Regions from separate parts of the Chelatococcus sp. YT9 genome, predicted to be linked through region 1. Evidence: predicted binding sites of a transcription regulator. Region 1 holds the regulator's gene; the other holds the start of a gene.
The links. Region 1 encodes PhoB, which activates phosphate uptake and scavenging genes when phosphate is short. Its sites were predicted from a motif close to TGTCATNNANCTGTCAT; they were not measured.
Positions count from the first base shown of each region.

Region 2: a site for PhoB is predicted at 1,972-1,988, ahead of KIO76_RS05255 (YdcH family protein). Genes of this name have one in related genera too.

Region 1 covers NZ_JAHBRW010000001.1:1,965,165-1,972,655, reverse strand. Annotated here, with positions in the region: gene pstC (phosphate ABC transporter permease subunit PstC) at 1-867, shown strand, start outside; gene pstA (phosphate ABC transporter permease PstA) at 873-1,730, shown strand; gene pstB (phosphate ABC transporter ATP-binding protein PstB) at 1,727-2,506, shown strand; gene phoU (phosphate signaling complex protein PhoU) at 2,539-3,258, shown strand; gene phoB (phosphate regulon transcriptional regulator PhoB) at 3,316-4,017, shown strand; gene KIO76_RS08845 (GcrA family cell cycle regulator) at 4,134-4,673, opposite strand; gene KIO76_RS08840 (aspartate aminotransferase family protein) at 5,121-6,386, shown strand; gene argF (ornithine carbamoyltransferase) at 6,383-7,348, shown strand; gene KIO76_RS08830 (Hsp33 family molecular chaperone) at 7,348-7,491, shown strand, end outside.
Region 2 covers NZ_JAHBRW010000001.1:1,145,187-1,152,677, reverse strand. Annotated here, with positions in the region: gene KIO76_RS05265 (NAD(P)(+) transhydrogenase (Re/Si-specific) subunit beta) at 1-240, shown strand, start outside; gene KIO76_RS05260 (alpha/beta hydrolase) at 478-1,356, shown strand; gene KIO76_RS05255 (YdcH family protein) at 1,751-1,942, opposite strand; tRNA gene KIO76_RS05250 (tRNA-Glu) at 2,107-2,182, shown strand; gene KIO76_RS05245 (IclR family transcriptional regulator) at 2,739-3,464, shown strand; gene KIO76_RS05240 (hypothetical protein) at 3,461-5,191, shown strand; gene KIO76_RS05235 (hypothetical protein) at 5,188-5,937, shown strand; gene KIO76_RS05230 (membrane dipeptidase) at 5,940-6,905, shown strand; gene KIO76_RS05225 (ABC transporter substrate-binding protein) at 6,943-7,491, shown strand, end outside.

The DNA.
Region 1 (7,491 bases):
GTTCTCGTCATTCTCGGAGGCGTGATCGTCGCGCTTATCGAGGGTTCGATGCCGGCCTTCCAGGCCTTCGGCATCAGCTTCCTCTGGGGGCAGTCCTGGAATCCGGTCACGGAAAAATTCGGGGCGCTCGCGCCGGTTTACGGGACCATCGTGACATCGCTCATCGCCATGCTGATCGCCATTCCCATCGGCATCGGCACCGCGATCTTCCTCACTGAGATCTGCCCGCCGTGGCTGCGCCGGCCCATTGGCACAGCCATCGAGCTCCTCGCCGGCATCCCCAGCATCATCTACGGCATCTGGGGCTTGTTCGTCTTCGCGCCCTTCCTGCAGAGCACGGTACAGCCGTTCCTTATCTCGCTATTTGGGCCGATCCCGGTTCTCTCCTCGGTTTTCGCCGGGCCGCCCTACGGCATCGGTACACTGACCGCAGGCCTGATCCTGGCGATCATGGTCCTGCCCTTCGTTGCCTCGATCTCGCGCGACGTCTTCGAGACGGTTCCGGCGGTGCTCAAGGAAGCCGCCTACGGGCTCGGCTGCACGCGCTGGGAAGTCGTGCGCAATGTCATCATCCCCTACACCCGGGTTGGCATCATCGGCGGAGTCATGCTCGGCCTTGGCCGCGCCTTGGGCGAAACGATGGCGGTCACCTTCGTGATCGGCAATGCCCATCGGATCTCAGCCTCGATCCTCCAGCCCGGTACGACGATCTCCGCGACGATCGCGAACGAATTCACCGAGGCGGTGGGTGACGTTTACACGTCCTCCCTCGTCGCTCTCGGTCTCATCCTCTTCGTCATCACCTTCTTCGTTCTCGCGGCAGCGCGCCTGATGCTGATGCGGATCGAGAAGCGCACCGGGGGTTGATTGTCATGGACGTTGCGAAAAACCCCGCCGCCTATGCAAAGCGCAAGCGCGCGAGCACGATCGCCATGGGCCTGTGCATCGCCGCCGCAGCCATCGGCCTCGGCTGGCTGGTACTGATCCTCGGCACGCTCCTGTGGGAAGGCTTCGGCGGCCTGTCCGTCGCGGTGTTTACGGAGAACACGCCACCGCCGGGCAGCCAGGGCGGTCTGATCAACGCCATAGTCGGCAGCTTGATCATGACCTTCCTTGGTACGCTCTTCGGCACGCCGCTCGGCATCCTCGCCGGTACCTACATGGCCGAGTACGGACGCTATGGAAAATTGTCGATGGTGATACGCTTCATCAACGACATCCTGCTCAGCGCGCCCTCCATCGTTATCGGCCTCTTCGTCTATGAGATCATGGTGGCACGCATGGGCCACTTCTCTGCCTGGGCCGGCGGCGTGGCGCTTGGCATCATCGTGGTTCCGGTCGTCGTGCGCACCACGGAAGACATGCTCAACCTCGTGCCCAACCAGCTTCGTGAAGCGGCATCCGCGCTTGGCCTGCCCCGCCACGTGGTGATCCGCAAGATCGCCTATCGTGCCGCCAAGGCCGGCATGGTGACGGGCGTGCTGCTCGCCGTGGCGCGTATCAGCGGCGAGACCGCGCCGCTTCTCTTCACGGCTCTCAACAACCAGTTCTGGAGCACGGATCTCAACGGTCCGATGGCCAGCCTTCCCTCGGTCATCTTCCAGTTCGCCCTGAGCCCCTACAAGGACTGGCAGGCACTTGCCTGGGTCGGCGCCCTCATCATCACCTTCGCTGTTCTCGCCCTCAGCATCACGGCACGGACGCTCTCTTCGCCGGGGAAACAAAGATGACCACTGCTACGGAAAAGCCCCAATCCGAGAAGGTCTCGGTCAAGAACCTCAAGTTCTTTTATGGTGACTCGCTTGCGCTGAAGGGCATCAACCTGCCCCTCTACGAGAACATCGTCACCGCGTTCATCGGCCCGTCCGGCTGCGGCAAGTCAACACTGCTGCGCGTCCTGAACCGGATGTACGACCTCTATCCGAAACAGCGTGCCGAGGGCGAAGTGCTTCTGGACGGCGAGAATGTCCTCTCGCCCAAGCAGGATCTGAACCTCCTGCGCGCCAAGGTGGGCATGGTCTTCCAGAAGCCTACGCCGTTTCCGATGTCGATCTATGACAATATCGCCTTCGGGGTGCGCCTCTACGAGAACCTCCCCAAGAGCGAGCTCAACGACCGCGTGGAATCGGCGCTCCGCCGGGCCGCGCTTTGGGAAGAGGTGAAGGATAAGCTCGACGCCAGCGGGCTCAGCCTATCCGGCGGCCAGCAGCAGCGCCTGTGCATCGCCCGCACCGTCGCGGTGAAGCCGGAAGTCATCCTGCTCGACGAGCCGTGCTCTGCGCTCGATCCGATCTCGACGGCCAAGATTGAGGAGCTGATCGACGAGCTCAAGCGCGACTATACTATCGCCATCGTGACGCACAGCATGCAGCAGGCGGCGCGCGTCTCTCAGTATACGGCCTTCATGTATCTCGGCGACCTCATCGAGTTCGACGATACCTCGAAGATCTTCACCGCACCGCAAGACAAGCGTACGCAGGACTACATCACCGGCCGGTTTGGCTGATCCTGATGGCCAAAGCTAGGGGACCTGAGGCAATGCCTGAACATATCGTCTCATCCTTCGACGAGGATCTCGACGAACTGCGGACCCGGATCGTCGAGATGGGGGGCGTCGCCGAGAAGATGCTCACGGACTCCACGCTGGCGCTGGTCAAGCGCGACAGCACTCTCGCCCAGTCCGTCATCTCCGCTGATGCCCGCCTCGACGGGTTGCAGCGTGACATCGAAGAACTCGCCGTGCTCACCATCGCGCGACGCCAGCCCATGGCGGTCGACCTGCGCGAACTGATCTCGGTCATTCGCGTGGCCGCCGATCTCGAGCGCATCGGGGACCTTGCCAAGAACACGAGCAAACGTGTCGTCGCCATCAGCGGCGAAACACAGCCTCAGAAGCTCGTGATCGGCGTACAACACATGAGCGATCTCGTGCAGGAGCAGCTCAAGGACGTGCTCGATGCCTATGTGCAGCGAGATGACGCGCAAGCCCTTGACGTTTGGCAGCGCGATGATCGCATCGATGCGCTGTACACGTCGATCTTCCGCGAGTTGCTCACCTATATGATGGAAGATCCGCGCAACATCACGTTCTGCACGCACCTTCTGTTCCTCGCCAAGAACATCGAGCGTATCGGCGATCACACCACCAACATCGCCGAGACGGTCCATTATCTGGCGACAGGCGTCACATTGGCTGCCGACCGCCCGAAGGGGGATACCTCCAGCTTCACCAAGGCGCCAACCGATCCTAGCAACTGATCCCACTGATCCTGTGAACCGGGGGGCCAGGACAACAGTGGAACCATAGGACTTTCGATGGGACCACGTATTCTGATCGTCGAGGATGAGGAGCCGCTCACGCTGCTCCTCCGTTATAACCTCGAGGCCGAGGGCTATACAGTCGACAGCGTCGCCCGTGGCGACGAAGCGGAGATACGGCTGCGCGAAGCGGTGCCGGACCTCGTATTGCTGGACTGGATGCTGCCAGGGCTCTCCGGCATCGAGCTGTGCCGCCGCATCCGCGCGCGCGAGGAGACCGAGCGGCTGCCGATCATCATGTTGACGGCGCGCGGCGAGGAGACCGAGCGTGTGCGTGGTCTCGCGACCGGCGCCGACGACTATATCGTCAAGCCCTTCTCCGTGCCGGAACTCCTGGCGCGCGTGCGGGCCCTGCTGCGGCGCGCCAAGCCGGGTCAGGTTGCGGCGCAACTCATTGCCGGCGATATCGAACTCGATCGCGAGACCCACCGGGTCAAGCGCGGCGGCCGGGAGCTCCATCTCGGGCCGACGGAATTCAAGCTGCTCGAGTTCCTGATGCAGAGCCCGGGCCGTGTCTTCACCCGGGAGCAGTTGCTCGACCGGGTGTGGGGCCACGACGTCTACATCGACGAGCGGACCGTCGACGTGCATGTCGGGCGCCTCCGCAAGGCGATCAACCGCATGCGCCGACCTGATCCGATCCGCACGGTGCGTGGCGCCGGCTATTCCTTTGACGAGACCTTCGCGAAGGCTGGCTGAACTGGCGGATCGATACCTGTCGACCCAATGAGAAAGGCCGCCGCGATCACATCGCAGCGGCCTTTCAAGGGCTCGAATGTTTGCCAGCTATCCGCGTCACCGGGCAGCCGAAGACCTCAGGCCCGCTTACGATCCCGCCTGCGATCGGCGACGGGCTGATAGGCAATGCGCGAATGGTGCGAGCAATAGGGCATACCCAGCTCGGACCGGGCGCCGCAGAAGCGGAATTCCGGCGTCGTTGGATCACCCATGGGCCACCGGCACATGGATTCACGGAGTTCCATGATGGTGACCCTCTCAGACATAGGGATCACCACTTCCTCGCGGGGCTGAGGCAGGCGAACGAGCACGGGAGCCGCTTCGGCGACGGGCTGAGGAGCCAGCGCGGCACTAGTGCGCACGGGGCCTGGCGCGGAAGCGGCGGGAGCCGGCGCGGCAGCACCCGGCTGCCGGGCCGGTTTGCGGGGACGGGGAGCGGAATTGGCGGTGCTCTTGGCGCGGCCTGACAGGCCGAGGCGGTGCACCTTGCCGATCACCGCATTGCGGGTGATACCGCCGAGTTCGGCGGCGATCTGACTGGCGCTGAGGCCATCAGACCAGAGCTTGCGCAAGAGCTCTACACGCTCATCGCTCCAAGATTGGCTCGGGTCGGTCATCGCCTTCTCCGTCAGCAGTTGCAGTGCATGGAATCCCTTATCTTTCGCGGCCAGCTCCACACGAGCCCAACCCCGTTGCATGGTGACAACGAACGCGAATGATAAGTTCCGCTACACGAGATGTCGTAGTCGTTGAAGGCGAAACTACAATATGCCCCGACTCGGGGGCAAGAGTCCCCCTGCCACACCCGCCGTTTTCCCCAAGAACCTCGTCCGAGAGTCAAGGGGAAAAGCGTCTTCGGTTCCGGCACATATCAAATCCTGCAGGTGGCGCGCAGAGATCCTTTCCCATCCGATCCGGCCAGCCCGTCCGCGGCGGCTCGGACGTTGATGAGAGGTATCACAGTCTTTGAATTGACATGGAAAACATGACCTTTAGAATTGATGGAGTGCCGCCCCTCCGTGGGCGGCACTTTGATTTTCCGAGACACGGGCCCGATATCGGTGATGTCTGCCCATGGTTCTTTTGGAAACTTTCCTCTTGCGGAGGTTGAAATCGTGATTTCGCCGTTGCTGCCGACTTATGCGCGTCCCGACATCGAATTCGAAAAGGGAGAGGGCGTATGGCTGATGACGCGACAAGGCGAACGATATCTCGACCTCGGCGCGGGCATCGCCGTGAACGCACTCGGCCACGCCCATCCGCATCTCGTGGAAGCCTTGACTGAGCAGGCGTCCAAGGTTTGGCACACGTCGAACCTCTATCGCATCCCCGGCGGTGAAAGGCTCGCGCAGCGGCTCGTCGACGCGACCTTCGCCGACACGGTCTTCTTCACAAACTCCGGTGCGGAGGCCCTGGAATGCGCCATCAAGATGGCGCGGAAATATCACGCGGTGAGCGGCCATCCCGAGCGGTTCCGCATCATTACCTTCGAAGGCGCTTTCCACGGTCGGACACTCGCGACCATCGCCGCCGGTGGCCAGGCCAAATATCTGGAGGGCTTCGGCCCGAAGGTCGAAGGCTTCGACCAAGTACCATTTGGCGATTTCAAGGCCCTCGAGGCGGCGATCACCGATGAAACCGCCGCGATCCTGATCGAGCCGATCCAAGGAGAAGGCGGCGTTCGGTCGGTGCCTACCGCCGATCTCAAGCGTCTGCGCCAGATATGCGACGACAAAGGCCTGCTGCTGATCCTGGACGAGGTCCAGACGGGCGTTGGCCGCACCGGCAAGCTGTTTGCCCACGAGTGGTCCGGCGTCACGCCCGACATCATGGCTGTCGCCAAGGGCATCGGCGGCGGCTTTCCCATGGGCGCATGCCTCGCGACGGCCGAGGCCGGAAAGGGCATGACGGCCGGCACACACGGAACGACCTTCGGGGGCAATCCGCTCGCGATGGCCGTCGGCAATGCCGTTCTCGATGTCATACTCGCGGATGGGTTCCTGGAAGAGGTACGCCGCAAGAGCCTGCTGTTCAAGCAACGCCTCGCGGAGCTCAAGGACCGCTATCCCGACGTCATCACCGAGATCCGCGGCGAGGGTCTGCTGCTCGGCCTGAAGCTCACGCCGCCGAACGGCGACTTTGTCAATGCGGCCCGCGCGGAGAAAGCGTTGGTGGTGGCGGCAGGCAGCAATGTCGTTCGGCTGATCCCGCCCCTGACGATCACGGACGCTGAGATTTCGGAAGCCCTGGCGCGCATCGAAGCCGCCGCCAAGGCTGTGTCGGAGGCTCACGCCAAGGCCGATGCAGGCCAACCGGAGTTGGCGCCATGACGACCTCCTCGACGAATGCACCAAAGATCATCTCCAGCTCCGCGCCTCGGCATTTTCTCGATCTTGCGGACTTTTCCGGAGATCAGCTGCGTCGGGTTCTCGCGGCGAGCACGTCCCTGAAGGCGGCGCGCCGCAAGGGCCAGCCCCAGACGACCCGCCCCCTCGACGGGAAGGTGCTGGCGATGGTTTTCGACAAGCCGTCGACCCGCACCCGCGTGTCCTTCGACGTGGCCATGCGTGAGCTTGGCGGCGAGCCTCTGATGCTGACGGGCGCGGAAATGCAGCTCGGCCGCGGCGAGACGATCGCCGACACGGCACGCGTGCTGTCACGCTATGTCGATGCGATCATGATCCGCATCCTGGATCACGACGCCATGCTGGAGCTCGCCGAATTCGCCGAGGTCCCGGTCATAAACGGGCTCACGAAGCTGTCGCATCCATGCCAGGTGATGGCCGACCTCCTGACCTTCGAGGAGCACCAGGGCCCCATCAAGGGGCGCACCGTCGCCTGGACGGGGGACGCCAACAACGTCCTCGCGTCGTGGGTGGAAGCTGCATCCCGGCTCGATTTCAGCATTAATATCGCGACGCCTCCTGAACTCGCGCCGCGGGCTGATCTCATCGCGCGGGCCAAGCGCGAGGGTGCCGAGATCATGCTGACGGACGACCCCTTCGCTGCGGTTAAGGGAGCCGACGCCATCATCACCGATTGCTGGGTGTCGATGGGTGATGAGGATGAAACGTTCCGCCACAACCTCTTGCAGCCTTACCAGGTCAACACCAAACTTATGGCTGCAGCCAACGAAGGCGCCATCTTCATGCATTGCCTTCCCGCCCATCGCGGCGAGGAGGTGACCGACGAAGTCATGGATGGTCCCCAATCCGTTGTGTTCGATGAGGCAGAAAACCGCCTGCATGCCCAGAAGGGCATCCTGGCCTGGTGTATGGGAGCCGTTCAATAATGGCTGATGTGAGTGCTCAAACCGCGGATGACCGGGTTCTGCCTTTCGCCGTCGAGGGTCTCGACGTGCGAGGCCGGGTGGTCAAGCTCGGCCCGGCGCTCGATACCATTCTGCGTCGCCACGCCTATCCGCCGGCCGTGGCT
Region 2 (7,491 bases), 820 kb from region 1:
GTCGCCTTCGTCATCGGCGCGAATGACGTGACCAATCCAGCTGCCAAGACCGATCCGGCCTCCCCGATCTTCGGCATGCCGATCCTTGATGTCGAGAAGGCCAAGACGGTCCTCTTCATCAAGCGCGGCATGGGTTCCGGCTACGCGGGCGTGGAGAACGAGCTGTTCTTCAAGGACAACACCATGATGCTGTTTGGTGATGCCAAGAAGATGGTGGAGAATATCCTCAAGTCGCTGTGACTTGCCGCACGCTGTATCCATGATCGCGCCCGGTGCAATGTTACCGGCTTGGCATTGATGGGCCGATCATCGAGACAAAGGGAGATCGACCTGTCGGACGCTAAGCATCCACCGGTGCTGCCGCCTTCGCCGCCTCCCGGTCTTCCTCCTGCACCGCCGGAGGGCACTTTTCCCGGGTTGCCGCCGCGCCCGCCAGAAGCGCCACCCCGCGTCCGCCGCAATTGGCGACGCCTTCTCGTGCTGGTGGTAGGCGCGATCGCCTTTGCGTATCTTGCGGCGGTCGGCGCTCTCTACAGCCAGCAGCGGCATTATCTTTTTCCGCTTGATGCGACGCGGACAGATCCGGCGGTTGCGGGTATCTCCGGCCTGACAGAGACGACCATCCGCACCGAGGACGGCGAAACCCTGGTCGCCTGGGTTTTGCCACCACAGGAGGGCAAGCCTGTCCTTCTCTATTTCCATGGGCAGAGTGGCAATCTCGCGCGCCCGGGCCGGCTCGACCGCTACAAAGCGTTGAGCGAGGACGGCGAAGGACTATTCATCGTCAGCTACCGCGGCTATGGCGGCTCCACAGGCAGTCCCTCGGAGGAGGGGCTGCGATCCGATGCGCGCGCGGCCTACAAGGCCGCTGCTGAACGGTTCGGCGCGGAGCGCCTCGTCGCCTATGGCGAATCGCTCGGCACCGGGGTCGCCGTGGGCCTTGCGGCGGAAGTCCCTCTGAAGGGGGTTGTTCTGGAGGCCCCCTATACCTCGACAGCCGAGGTCGGCGCGGCGCGTTATCCTTGGGCGCCGGTCAACCTTCTCATGCGTGACCCGTTCCGGTCGGATGAGTTGATCGGCAAGGTGCGCGCGCCGCTCCTTATCCTTCACGGGCTCAAGGACCACATCATTCCCTACGCGCAGGGCGTCGCGCTCTTCAATCTTGCGCCAGGACCCAAGCGGCTGGTGTCGTTTCCAGGCGGCGGCCATGTGGATCTGCCGGATCATGGGTCCATCCCGCAGGTGACCATGTTTCTGCGGGATATTGATGGCTCGACGCCGCTGCCTCAGGCGCAAACGCGCGTGGTCAGAGAAATCGCCGACGTGCCCGAGGGCGCGCCTCAAAAAGAGAAGTAGCCCAAGGGAAAACGGGGGCGGCAGCATGCCGACGTCTTTCCGAGCGCTCCACCGCGATTTTGTTCGCACAAGGGCGGGGAACGGCCTCCCGTTTCCTGAAGCTGGAGCTGTGGGCGTACGAGCCGTGGCCGGTTGGGAAGGTAGGGGCGCTGCGTGCGCCTCACAATAAAAGAGCACCGGCTGGTGTGTCCGGTGCCCAAACTATGGAGGAGGGGGAGGCCTCCTCTGGTCGAGCCATCATCCCGTCAACGCCGAAGTTGCGGCGCTGGATGCAACGGCTCGGAAGCGACGCTGGAGCATCGAACCGAAGGTGCATTGCTGCGTCTCGGTTGAAGCCGATGTTCATTCAAAGAGACAGCGCGGCGTCTCCAATTCCTTCTGAGTGCCCGCCGCTCTAATGTACAGACTTCGACGCCATGCCATGCTGCAATTGCTCTAGCTCATCCTTGAGCTGGAGCTTCTTGCGTTTGAGCTCGGCCACCTTGAGAGTGCTGGCGGTCGACGGACTCGCGAGTGTCGATTGTATCTCCTCCTCGAGGGCCTGATGCCGCCTCTTGAGCTCCATGATATGGGCCTGCAAAGACATCGGACTATCTCCTCTCTCTAAGAGCATTGACGACAGCAGTGTGACACAACGGAAAGCGGCTGTGGAGCCTCGCGGCTTGCACATTGCGAAATCTTTGTGACGCTTCTCGGCTCGCAGCCCCTTGAATAGTCCGCTGATGCCCTATATAGGGACCTTCACTGAACGCTCCCTTCGTCTAGCGGTCTAGGACGTCGCCCTCTCACGGCGAAAACAGGGGTTCGAGTCCCCTAGGGAGCGCCAGTATTTCAAGGATTTAGCGGCCGGCGTTCAACGCGTGGTCCCATCCTGCTCCTCCCAGATCCAAAGCGCCCGTATCGCGTCCAACCGCTTCGCGGCGGTGCTCGTTTTTGGGATAGGCTCACGGAAATTTTTTTGCATCGGCTCGTAACCACGTCTGATAGCGGCCATCTCGCGTGAAGCCGGCGCCGCGTCTATCGTGACGATAAATTTCTTAAAGTTCAATGTGTTTCTAATTGTTTCAATGTATTAATATGAATATATTCTCGATTACGATATTTATGAGAAGCGTATTCGAGGAATAAGTTCCCCAATAGATTAATGAATGCTTCGTTGCTCGAATTATATTTTTGCGGTTATCTTACAATATAAGTCGTTCAGGCTCTTTCGTAAGCTCCATAGGGCTGTCCCCATCGCCAGGCTGGGGTGTCGCTATCGATTAGAGATCCGTCAGTTGGCGATGTCGTTCTTGACCTGGATCAAATTCTGCGCTGATATAATTCTATGTAAAGCACGTGTCTTCTATTAGAAGACGCACTGGACGTTGTATAGATCACCCATGGCGGTTCGTTCCCTCTCCACAGTGCTGAAGACACTCGCTGTGCTCGACGCAGCCGGCCGGTCCGATCGTCCCTTGCGGCTCGTCGATTTCTGTCGCGCCACAGGCGAGGCGCGCGGCGCGGTCTATCAGCGTCTGGTGACCTTGATCGAAGCGGGCTGGATCGAGGCGACGGAGGAGGGCACGTACCGGTTGTCGCTGCGGATCGTGCCCTATGCCAACCGGGCGCTCGACCAGGCAAGTCTGGGGACACGGCTCGCGGACGTTCTGCAGCAGATCGTCGTTGAGACCGGAGAAACAGCTTCGCTTGCCGTGCTCGAGGATGGCGAGGCCGTCATCGTTCAACGTGTTGAATCCAAAGGCATTCTGCGCTCCGACCTCCGCGTGGGAAAGCGCCTCGAACTGGCGCGAACCGCGCTCGGGCGGGCGCTTGCCGCCTATGCGCAGCCCGAAATGCTGGCGCATCTTGCCGAACTCGGCGTGGACCTCCCCCCCGATGAAGTGATGCGGGAGGTGCGGGAGCAGGGTTACTCCGTTTCGGTTCTTTCCGGGCCACGCACGGTCTCGGCTGTGGCAAGCCCGGTGTTCGACAGCCGCGGCCATTGCATCGGCGCCATTTCGGTGTCCGGCCCGACGGCTGGTTTCGACAAAGACAAATGCGCGCGTGCTGCCGTGGCGGCGGCCGAGCGCGCCAATTCACGCTTGATGGGAATGGCTGCCGAATGATGGCTCTAGACACACGCCCGGCTGATCCGGCGTTCGACATCGCAAGCTTGATGCGCAACCCTGCGCGGATCATGCGGCCAGAGAAGCTGGCAGCATTCCAGCCGTCACGGTTGAGCGCTTCCCGCGCGCTGATGAGCCAGGCCGTTCGGCAAAAATGGTCCATTCAGTGCCGTCGCTTCGATATCGATGCAACCGGCCGCGGGGTTGCCAACTACCGTATCGACATCGGAGGGTGGCGCTTTTCCTTCCCGGTCTATTCCTTCGCGCCCTCGAAGGAAGGGCGCACGGGCCGGATCATCGGCCGCGCCTGGGACATGATGGGCGCGCTTGTCGAAGGCGACATGTCCGTCGAGGATTTCGAGACCACCGGACGGGAGCTCCCCAAGCTCTATGAAGGCCGCGCCACGCCCGGCACGCTGATCTGGTGCCGCTCGAACCGCAGCGGCCGCTTCTTCAACACGGCGCAGCAGGCCCTGGCGCAGGGCCGCCAGCCGGATGTCGCGGCGCTCGCGCAGAGCTGTTATCTCATGCGCAACACGGGCCTCGACGGCAACGGCACCTTCGGCACCAAGACCTTCCTGACCTATGAGAAGGACCACCCGCTGCGGTGGTCGCTCTCCGCGCAGATGCTGTGTGCCTATATGATGCGGGTCTTCGCGCAGGATCTCGTGCATCATCTCGCGCGTCTCGCCAATCCGTCGGCTCCGGAGCTCGCACCGGAGCTTCGCCGCTTCCTCGGCGTTGGAAACGGCTCGGCGCTGGGGCTGATGCTGTTCGTCAACAACCACCCCCGGCTTATCGATCGCTGGATCGGCATTCGCGAGACGGCGTTGGCCCATGCCAAGAGCGTGGCGCTCTCGCCCGATGGCCGGGAACTTGCCCTGCTGCTCCGCCTCGTCGACAAGGCGATCGTTTTCCGCCAGGAGGACCGCGCGGAATATGAGGCTTTGACGGCGAGCGAAGTCATCGCCGAAGACCTTATCATGGTCCGCGACGCGCTGCGCCGCCTTCAGGCGCGCGCAGAGGCCGGCGAGGTTCTGCCGGCGCGACCCCTGAGCGACCTCTGCGAGAGCCTCGAAGGACGGATTGCTCCCGAAGCCCTGGAAACGCTCCATTCCATCCTCATTGAACTGGTGCCGGATGTTGCCAACAGCCTGGCCGCGACGCTCGTGCTGGACGAGGAGTTGACCGGGCGGCCGGAGATGCCTGTCCGCCGGCTGCTGGAGATCGTGCGCGAAGAATATGCCTGGGCCTTCGCGTTGGACCTGACCTCCGAGGCTTCGTCCCGCTACGTCTGGTACAAATCCGCGACAGCGGAAGAGCCGCGCCGTGGGCCGCGCAGCGAGGCGCAGGACGCGGTCAACCTCGGGCTCGACCTTGCGCGTTTCATCGTGCGGCTGGAAGCGGATCTCGCGCGGCAGGATCCGCAGCTCAGCACAGCGCGCTTCCTGATGGCCCACCCGCAGCACAGGGCCATCGTCACACGCGTCCAGGCGCTCGCCGGTTCGCTCTATCATTCGCCTTACGCCGATATCATGAGCGAGGATTTCGTTCCCGCCCATATCACGCGGCTGCTCAATGTCGGGCTGCACGGCATCGACAAGACACGCGACTTCCTCAACCGCAACCTGCGCGGCGTCCTCTACCACGGCGCGCCGTTGCCAGAGGATCTTCGTGCCGGCACGGCCGACGATCTCTGGTTCTATCCTTCGGAGCCCGTATTGTGAGTTCAGCGAACGCACCATCCACACCGATGCGCGCCAGCCTGCGGGAAAGCCGCATGGTCCTGGAACGCCTCATGCAGGTCGTCCGTATCGACGAAGGCCTTGTCCCCTCGCTGCGCGACTGCGCGCTGTATTCGGCGGCCCTCGGCCTCGGCGGCTTCCCCGCCGTATCAGCGCATCTGGAGCTGCTGCGCGGAGCAACTCCCACTGATGTCAGGCTGATCAGCGATGCCCCCTTGACGATCGACGGCGCTGGCCAGCATGCCTGGGCGGTTGCGGAGGCCGTCGTCGATCTTCTCGTGGCGCAGGCGCGTTCCGCGTCAGCCGTGCCTGAGACAGGAGAAGCCTGGGTCCTCAATGTGGCGGAGCCGGGCGAGCTTGGCGTGGTGGCGGCCATTGCCCGCAAGCACGGGTTTACGACCGAGCTCCACGACGGCGAAGGGGAGGCGGGCATTCGTATCGTGCTGCGGCCCGCATCCGCTGACGAGTTGGACCCGCTGCAGCGCATCCGGCTCGACGGATTGCCGGTTGCCCGGGATCTATGGTGGCGGCTCTTCCATCGCGCCAATGAGGCGCTTGCCGCCGATACGGTGGAGTCGCGGCGCCATGCGGGTCCCATCCGGGTCGAGGAGGATGGACGCATCATCGGCCGGCAGGATGATGACGAGACGGATTTCAGTCTGCTTGTCGGCCCCGCCGCTTCAGCCCACGCGCCTTCAGCAGCGCCCATCGCGAAACAAAGGGCCTGACCATGCTCATCGACGCATTGCAATGCGGTAATTTCGACCGTGAAGTCTTCGAGGAACTGAAGGCGGGTGGCTTTACCTGCGTCACCCCCACGCTCGGCTTCTGGGAAGGCACGCTCGAGTCCCTCGACGAGCTCGGCCGCTGGCGTGATCGGGAGCGTGAGTATCCCGAACTCATCAAGATCGTGCGCAAGGCCGAGGACATTCGGGCCGCGGAGCGCGAGGGCAAGGTGGGTGTCCTCCTTGGCTACCAGAACACCAATTTGCTCGAGGACCGCATCGCCTATGTCGAACTGTTCGCCGACCTTGGCGTGCGGGTGCTTCAGCTCACCTACAACAACCAGAATGAACTCGGTGGAAGCTGCTACGAGGAGCACGACAGTGGGCTCGCCCGTTTCGGCCGAGAGGTCGTGCGCGAGATGAACCGCACCGGCATTGTCATCGACTGCTCCCATGTGGGTGACAAGACGACGCTCGACGCGATCGAATACTCGCAAAAGCCGGTGGCCATCACCCATGCCAACGCCGACTCATTGTTTCCGCACAAGCGGAACAAGACGGATCCCGTCCTGAAAGCTTTGTCGCAGACGGGCGGCGTGATCGGTTGCGCGGCTTATCGCAACATCACGCCCGCCGATGCCTGCGCCACCGTGGACGCCTGGTGTGAGATGGTCGCCCGTACCGTCGAGATCGCCGGCATCGACCATGTCGGCCTTGGCACCGACTACAGCCACAAGACCGGCCCGAACCACCTGGATTGGATGCGCAAGGGCCGCTGGACCCGTGGCGTGCAGTACGGCGCGGGCTCGGCCGCGGTTCCGGGGAAGGTTGCGAAGCCGGATTGGCTCGTCAACATCGGCTCGTTGAACAGTGTCGAGGGCGGTTTGCGCCGCGTCGGCTTCGACGAGGAAGGCATCGCGAAGATCATGGGTGGCAACTGGCTGCGCCTCTATGAAGAAGTGTTTGGCTAAGAGTCCGAAGGTTTTCGGAACAGACGGGGAGAGAACAATGACAAAATCAGATATCCGCGGTGTCTGCTCTCCTGAGCAGGCCGTATCTGCGAGGGCGGGCAAGGTTTCGCGCCGCTCGTTCTTGGCAACGGCTGCCGCAGGGGCGGCGTTGTCCATGCCGACGGTGCGTCGCGCGGTTGCCGAAGAAAAGGTGCTCTATGTGAATACATGGGGCGGCGCCTGGGAAGAATCTGCGAAAGACGCTCTGTTTACGCCGTTCACGCGCGATACCGGCATCGAGATCCGCACCGTCGCGCCGGTGTCGTTCGCCAAGCTCGCGGCGCAGGTGCGCACTGGCGTCTACGAGTTCGACGTCACGACGCTGGGGGTCGCCGAGCTCGGGCGCGCCAACCAGGCCAAGCTGATCGCCGCGCCGGAAAAATCAATCCTCGATCCAGCGAAGCTTTGGCCGGGCGCGGTGGTGCTCGACGGTGTGGCCTCCCACGCCTTCGGTAATGTCATGGCCTACCGCAATGAAAAGTTTCCCGCGCCTGGCCTGCAAAGCTGGGCGGATTTCTGGGACACTCAGAAGTTCCCGGGGTCGCGC